Regions from separate parts of the Streptomyces sp. NPDC048254 genome, predicted to be linked through region 3. Evidence: riboswitches for the same ligand, from Rfam matches in the RefSeq annotation. Region 3 holds a riboswitch; each other region holds the start of a gene.

Region 1 (2,251 bases), on a different contig from region 3:
CAGGTAGACCGCGGCGGCGCCCTTGCGCCGGCCGCCCTGGTTCACCGCGGCCACCGAGGCGTCCAGGGTCTTCAGGAACGGCACGATGCCGTTGGAGTGCCCGTTGGTGCCGCGGATCAGCGAACCGCGGGAGCGGATCCGGCTGTACGAGAGACCGATGCCGCCGGCGTGCTTCGAGAGCCGGGCCACCTGGTGGTAGCGGTCGTAGATGGAGTCCAGCTCGTCCTTCGGGGAGTCGAGGAGGTAGCAGGACGACATCTGGGGGTGCCGGGTACCGGAGTTGAAGAGGGTGGGGGAGGAGGGGAGGTAGTCGAGCCGGCTCATGAGCCGGTAGAGCGCGGCGACTTCGGCCAGGGCGCGGGAGGTGTCGTCCTCTGCCAGGCCGGCGGCGACGCGGAGCATGAAGTGCTGGGGGGTCTCGATGACCTTGCGGGTGATCGGGTGCCGGAGCAGGTAACGGCTGTGCAGGGTGCGCAGGCCGAAGTAGCCGAAGCGGTCGTCGGCGTCCGGGTCGACCAGGGCGTCCAGGCGGGCCGCGTGCAGGCGCACGAACTCGGCGGTGCGGTCGGCGATGAGGCCCTCGCGGTGGCCGACGGCGACGGACTCCGTGAAGGACGTCACGCCCTGCGAGGCGGCCTCGGCGCGGATCGAGACCGTCAGCAGCCGGGCGGCGAGCCGGGAGTAGGCGGGGTCCTCGGAGATGAGGCCGGCGGCCGCCTCGGTGGCCAGCTCGCGCAACTCCGACTCGTCGGCCCGCGCGGACCGGCCGCGCAGCGCGGCGGCGGCGACCCGGCCGGGGTCGGCGTCGGGGAGGTCGGCGGTCAGCTCGGTCAGGGTCCGCAGCAACGCGGTGCCGGGGCCGTCCTCGTCCACAGAGATGGTCGCTGAAGCCGGTTCGGCTGGCGCGATGGTCACGTGGGGCTCTCCCTCGCTCGGCACGGGGCCTGGCGGAGGGCAGGAGGCAGCACACGGGCGCACGCACGCGTGTCGCGTCCCCGGCCCACTCCACGAGGCCCGGACGTCAGAACACCCGGGCCGGACGGCCGGGTGTGCTGTCGGCAGGTCCTCGGACTGACACTTGTGCACAGATATGCGCAAGTACACCGTTGCGGGACAGTTCCGGATTCGCACCGGATTCCCCTGCTGCGACAGCGAGCATGAGCATACATCTAGTGCCGGGTCGCGGTGTCACCCCCACATGTTGTGTCGCGGTGGTGTCGGAGTGTCAGCTCGTAGGTGAGGAGAGTGATGTCGTCCAGGTGCGGCACGGGATTCCAGTCCCGCTCGGGTGTGCGGACGAAGCCGAGGCGTTCGTAGATCCGGTGGGCGGTGTGCATGCTCCGCTGGCTCGACAGGACGACGGCCGTGCAGCCCTCCGTGGCCCGCGCGCGGTCGACGCAGGCGCGGACGAGGGCCTCGTGCGCGACCGCGAGCGCCCTGATCTCGGCCTCGCCGGGGCGCGCGATGTCGGCGATCGGGCCGGGACCGGCGACGAAGGTGACTCCGCCGAGGAGTCGCTCGCCGTCCACGGCCACGAGCACCTCGGCGGCGGCCGCCCGGTGTGCCACGTCCTTCAGCACGGGCAGGTACTCGTCGCCCTCGCCGTAGTCGAGGAGGCCGTCCTGGAGGTAGGCCTGGGCGGTGATCTCACCGAGGGGTCCGTATTCGGCCGGGTCCGCGGGCCGGATCGTGATGTCCATGGTGCCGAGTCTGCCGGAGGGCTCCGACCACGTGCTCCCGGTTTTCCAGGGGGTGTTCCGGCCCTGTCCGGCGGTGGGGCAGCCGAGTTGCGTGGTGCGACGGTAGTGCTTCCATGGAGTTAGGTGCCCGCGGGTCCTCCGTGCCGAGAGCTGGTCTCGGAAGGCTCGGAAGGAGAGGCGCCATGTCGAGAATCGTCCGTCACCCGCCGGGCAAGGTCCGGCCACGCAGTGCGCCGATGGCGACGCTGGACGCGAGGCGGGCGTGGCGTCGGCTCCGGCGGTTCTTTCTGGGGCACTGGCACCGTCTGACCATCTGGCTGGAGGCCCGCCGTAACACCACCCGCTCCAAGAACTGGCGTCGGTGGTGGTCGTACACCAATCTGAACCGGGTTGTCTGGCTGACCTTCCTGGTTCTGCTCCTCGCCTGGGTCGGTGAGGGGTTCTGGATCCTGTTCACCCACCGTACGACCGCCTTCGAGCAGTGGCGGCACAGGTCCGAGGACGGGTTCGACGCCGTCGTGCGATTCGTCGGTCCGCTCCTTGCCGCCTCG
Region 2 (2,251 bases), on a different contig from region 3:
GCGCGGGCCTGGGCCGCAAGGGCGGCACCGTCCGCTGGTCCACCGCGACCCGCATGATGATCGCCTGGGTGCTCACCCTCCCCGCGGCCGCGCTGGTCGGCGCGCTCGCCGAGTCCGTGACCGACCTCGGCGACTGGGGCACAGCGGCCGTCGCCGTCTTCCTCGTCGCCTCCAGCGCCGCGATCTGGAAGCTCTCCCGCCGCGAGGTCGTGGACAGCGCCAACGTCAACGACACCGACGGCACCGAGCCGGCCGGCGTGGTGACCGCGGCGATGGCCGCCGTGACCCCGCCGCCCGCGGGCCCGGTGACCGACGACCTCACCGCCACGATCCTGTCCCCCGCCCCGTCACCCGCGCCGGTCACCGCCACCGACCCGGCCGCGACCGTCTGACCCCCGAGGAAGAACCGACATGAACATCGACTGGGCAGCCATCGGCTCCGTCTTCGGCGTCAGCCTCGTGGTCACCGTGGGCATGGTGGCCCTCTTCACCCTCGGCATCAAGGGCCTCTCCGCCCGTGAACGCGCCACGGCCCAGGGCAACTCGGCGGCCCTGGCCGTGACCGCCGCCTACCTGTGTTTCGCGGCCTGCGCGGCCGCCGTGGCCTACGGCATCCACCTGATCGTGGCCAAGGCCTGACCGGGCCGGCCGCTCGCGACCGGCGAAGGCTCCTCCCCGACCCGCTCGGGAGGAGCCTTCGGCATGCCCCACAGGCCCCGCCGGCCCACCGGTGTGGGCCTTCCCACACACTCCCCTCGCAGGTCAACGGCAAGTTGACGGCTCTTCCGGGGGCGTGGTGGACTTCCGGAGCCAAGTACGGCGGCAAGAGAGGAAGCCGGTGCGAATCCGGCGCGGTCCCGCCACTGTCACCGGGGTAGCAATCCCCGGGAGCCAGGAACTCTCACCGCCGGTCTCGTCGAACCAGGGCGTGGACACCCTGAGTGAGGACATATCGCCATGTGCGGCTGCCGTTCGAGGTTGAGTACCCGGCTCCTTCCCGCCCCCGCGGCGGGCTGAGCCGATGGGTGCCGGTCGCGTCTTCGCGTACGGCGCCGCCGCCGGCCTTCTCGGCGATCTGCTGCTCGGCGATCCGCGCCGGGGGCATCCGGTCGCCGCGTTCGGCCGGGCGGCCGGGTCCGTCGAACAAGTGCTGTGGCGGGACCACCGCGGGTGGGGCGCACTGCACACCGCGGTGTGCGCCGGCGGCGCCGTGACTCTGGGTGCCCTGGCCCAGCGGCTCGTACGACCGTCCACCGCCGCGGCCGTCGCGCTCACCGCGACCGCCACCTGGGCCGTCGTCGGGGGCACTTCACTCGCCCGGGAGGCCGGTGCCATCGGGCGCGCCCTGGAGGCGGGGGACGTCGAGGCCGCACGGGCCCGGCTGCCGCATCTGTGCGGAAGGGATCCGCAGGCCCTGGACGCCGACGGGATCGCCCGGGCGGTCGTGGAGTCCGTCGCCGAGAACACGAGTGACGCGGTCGTGGGTGCGCTGGTGTGGGGGGCCGTGGGCGGGGTGCCGGGGCTGCTCGGGTTCCGGGCCGTCAACACCCTGGACGCCATGGTGGGCCACAAGTCGGCCCGGTACCGGCGGTACGGGTGGGCCTCGGCGCGGCTGGACGACATGGCGGGGTGGCCCGGGGCGCGGCTCACCGCCGTACTGGCCGCCGTCGCCGGAGATGACACCAAGGGGGCCGTGCGGGCCTGGCGGTCCGACGCGGCGAAGCACCCGAGTCCCAACGCCGGGCCGGTGGAGGCGTCGTTCGCGGGGGCGTTGGGGGTACGGCTCGGCGGGACCTTGTCATACGGCGGGCGGGTCGAGCACCGGCCGGTGCTGAACGGGGAGGGGCGTGCGGTGGAAGTCGCGGACATCGAGCGGGCGGTGCGGTTGTCACGGCGGGTGGGGTGGCTGGCGTGGGGGGTGAGTGCGGCCGGGGCCCTGCTGCGAGGGCAGCGGTCGCGGTCGGCCGTGCGGCTCCCGGGGAGTTCCTCATGAACAACGGAGGTCTCCTCGTCGCCGGTACCACCTCCGACGCCGGCAAGAGCGTGGTCACCGCCGGTATCTGCCGGTGGCTGGTGCGGCAGGGCGTGAAGGTCGCGCCGTTCAAGGCCCAGAACATGTCCCTCAACTCCTTCGTCACGCGCGAGGGCGCCGAGATCGGGCGGGCGCAGGCCATGCAGGCGCAGGCCTGCCGCATCGAGCCGACCGCGCTGATGAACCCCGTGCTGCTCAAGCCGGGCGGCGAGCAGAGCA
Region 3 (2,251 bases):
CGCCTATCTCCTCGGTGAGCCGAACGTCGACAAAGCGATCAGCTTCGAGGACGCCCACTCGCACGAGCACGAGATGGAGGTCGTCTCCCGCTCCCTCCAGTCCACCGCCGGCCTGGCCACCGGTGTGCTGCTCTACGGGGTCGCTTTCGGCGGCATCGCCGCCCTCGCCTACTGCTTCGCCCTCGGCCGCGTCGGCCGCTTCTCGCCACGGGCGACGGCGCTGCTGCTGTCCGGGTGCGCGCTGTTCGCCGTGTACGTGGTGCCGTTCCTGAAGTACCCGGCCAACCCGCCGTCGGTGGGCGACCCGGACACCATCGGCAAGCGGACCACGCTGTACTTCCTGATGATGGTGCTCAGCGTGCTCCTGGCGGTCGCCGCGACCATCCTGGGCAAGCGGCTCCGGCCGAGCCTCGGCACCTGGTGGGCGACCGTGGTCGCGGTGGCCGCGTTCGCGGTCGTCATCGGGCTGGCGTACCAGTTCCTGCCGACCATCAACGAGGTACCGACGGACTTCCCGGCCACCCTGCTGTGGCGGTTCCGGCTCTCCGCGCTGGCCATCCAGCTGGTGCTGTGGGGCGGATTCGGCCTGCTCTTCGGCGAGTTGGCCGAACGGCAGCTCAACCCCAGGCCGGCGAAGGCCCCGGCCGGGCGGACGGTTCCCGCCGCCCACTGAACGATTCACGTCACGCGAGGGCCCTTCGGAACCATCCGGGGGCCCTCTCGCGTTCTCCGGGAACCGACCCAGCAGGCGAGGACGAGCAAGGCGAGGAGCGGAGGACCCGAGTGGCCAGACACCCTCAGCCACGCCGCATCACCCTCGGCGGTCACGAGGCCGTCGCCCTCACCGTCCGCGAGTACGAGTAACTGATCGCCAGCCGCTGGCAGATCGGCGGTCAGAGCGCCCGGGTACGGGTGCTCGCCCAGCAGGTGAAGCGGACCGAACGGCTTCTGAACGAGTTGGAGAGCCTGGTCAGCGACCACGCGGACTGCCACGAGCCGGACTGCCGTGAGCCGGATGGCCCGCCGGCGTCGGAGTGCCACGCCGCGTCGGCCGCGGGCGACGCGGCGGACGCCGAGTGCCTGCGCTGCGCGATAGCGGACCTGCTCCGCCGCCACCGCCCCCGGCCCCGCGACCAGGCCCGCGACCCGGCCACCTGACGCCGGTCAGCGACGGCGGCCGTATCCCGCCCGGCGCGTTGGGATAGCCTGGCGGAGCCAGTCGTGCCACATCCGTGGTCAGGGAATCCGGTGCGAATCCGGAGCTGACGCGCAGCGGTGAGGGGGACGGGCGGGGCAAAGTGCCACTGGGAGACCGGGAAGGCGCCTCGTCCGGACGAACCCGAGTCCGAAGACCTAGCTGGCACCTCCGTCCTCCGGGGGACTCCGTAGGCCAGGCTCCGCGTACGAGCCCCGACCCCTGAGGCATACCCGTGCTCCGCACCCCCGCGCTTCTCCTCACGTCCGACCTGCTGCTCACCGCATGCGGCTCCTCCGGCGACGGCGGCGACGCCACGTCGCGGCAGGCGTCCGTCGCGGGCTATCCGCGCACCCTCGGCAACTGCGGCCACCAGGTCACGCTCGAATCGGCTCCGGAACGGGCCGTCTCCCTCAACCAGGGCACCACCGGGATCCTGCTCTCCCTCGGCCTCGCCGACCGCATGGCCGGTACGGCGACCTGGACCGACCCGGTGATGAAGGGACTGGAGAAGGCCAGCGCGTCCGTCCCGCGGCTCGCCGGCAACAACCCCTCCTTCGAGAAGGTCCTGGACGCCGAACCCGACTTCGTCACCGCCTCCTTCGTCTCCACCCTCGGCAAGGGCGGGGTCGCCACCCGCGAGCGGTTCGAGAAGCTCGGCGTGCCCACCTACGTTGCGGGCGAGAGGGAGTTCTCCACGGTGCGGCCTCTCGTGAGTGCCCGGGGGCACGGGAGTTGACTGATATTCAGTATGTCCCGTCACGCGCTTTCCGGAACGTCCGCCGCGCCCGTCGGGGAGCCGTTCGGCCGAGCCTCGATGGGGCATCTTCGAGTCGCGTGCCCCGGGAACGCCGCGGCTGCTGTGAACCAGCCGTGAACCCGCGGTGTCTTCGGCGGCTGTGCCGGTGCCGCACTCGCGTCCGCCGCCGCTGACAAGGAAAGATGGGCGTCCAGCGATCGATCAACGACTGCGGAGGAAGTGGACTCATGCCGCATGAGCGAGCGGGCCGGCCGGCGGCTCCGGAGGACCTCGTCGACGTGGCCCGGCTGGTCACG

Evidence for each region. Region 3 has a riboswitch for cobalamin ahead of ACGFZQ_RS35380 (ABC transporter substrate-binding protein). Riboswitches for the same ligand answer to the same signal wherever they lie in the genome.
Region 1: another riboswitch for cobalamin. It lies ahead of ACGFZQ_RS09210 (ribonucleoside-diphosphate reductase subunit alpha); the one in region 3 lies ahead of ACGFZQ_RS35380 (ABC transporter substrate-binding protein).
Region 2: another riboswitch for cobalamin. It lies ahead of ACGFZQ_RS46100 (cobalamin biosynthesis protein); the one in region 3 lies ahead of ACGFZQ_RS35380 (ABC transporter substrate-binding protein).

Annotation. Positions count from the first base shown of each region.
Region 1 is NZ_JBICZJ010000002.1:856,448-858,698, forward strand. It holds gene ACGFZQ_RS09210 (ribonucleoside-diphosphate reductase subunit alpha) at 1-915, opposite strand, end outside; cobalamin riboswitch at 1,040-1,172, opposite strand; gene ACGFZQ_RS09215 (GNAT family N-acetyltransferase) at 1,170-1,700, opposite strand; gene ACGFZQ_RS09220 (ATP-binding protein) at 1,883-2,251, shown strand, end outside.
Region 2 is NZ_JBICZJ010000026.1:69,530-71,780, forward strand. It holds gene ACGFZQ_RS46090 (inorganic phosphate transporter) at 1-392, shown strand, start outside; gene ACGFZQ_RS46095 (hypothetical protein) at 412-639, shown strand; cobalamin riboswitch at 780-922, shown strand; gene ACGFZQ_RS46100 (cobalamin biosynthesis protein) at 1,022-1,993, shown strand; gene ACGFZQ_RS46105 (cobyric acid synthase) at 1,990-2,251, shown strand, end outside.
Region 3 is NZ_JBICZJ010000015.1:185,150-187,400, reverse strand. It holds gene ACGFZQ_RS35390 (CbtA family protein) at 1-673, shown strand, start outside; gene ACGFZQ_RS35385 (hypothetical protein) at 928-1,158, shown strand; cobalamin riboswitch at 1,200-1,377, shown strand; gene ACGFZQ_RS35380 (ABC transporter substrate-binding protein) at 1,425-1,934, shown strand; gene pgm (phosphoglucomutase (alpha-D-glucose-1,6-bisphosphate-dependent)) at 2,183-2,251, shown strand, end outside.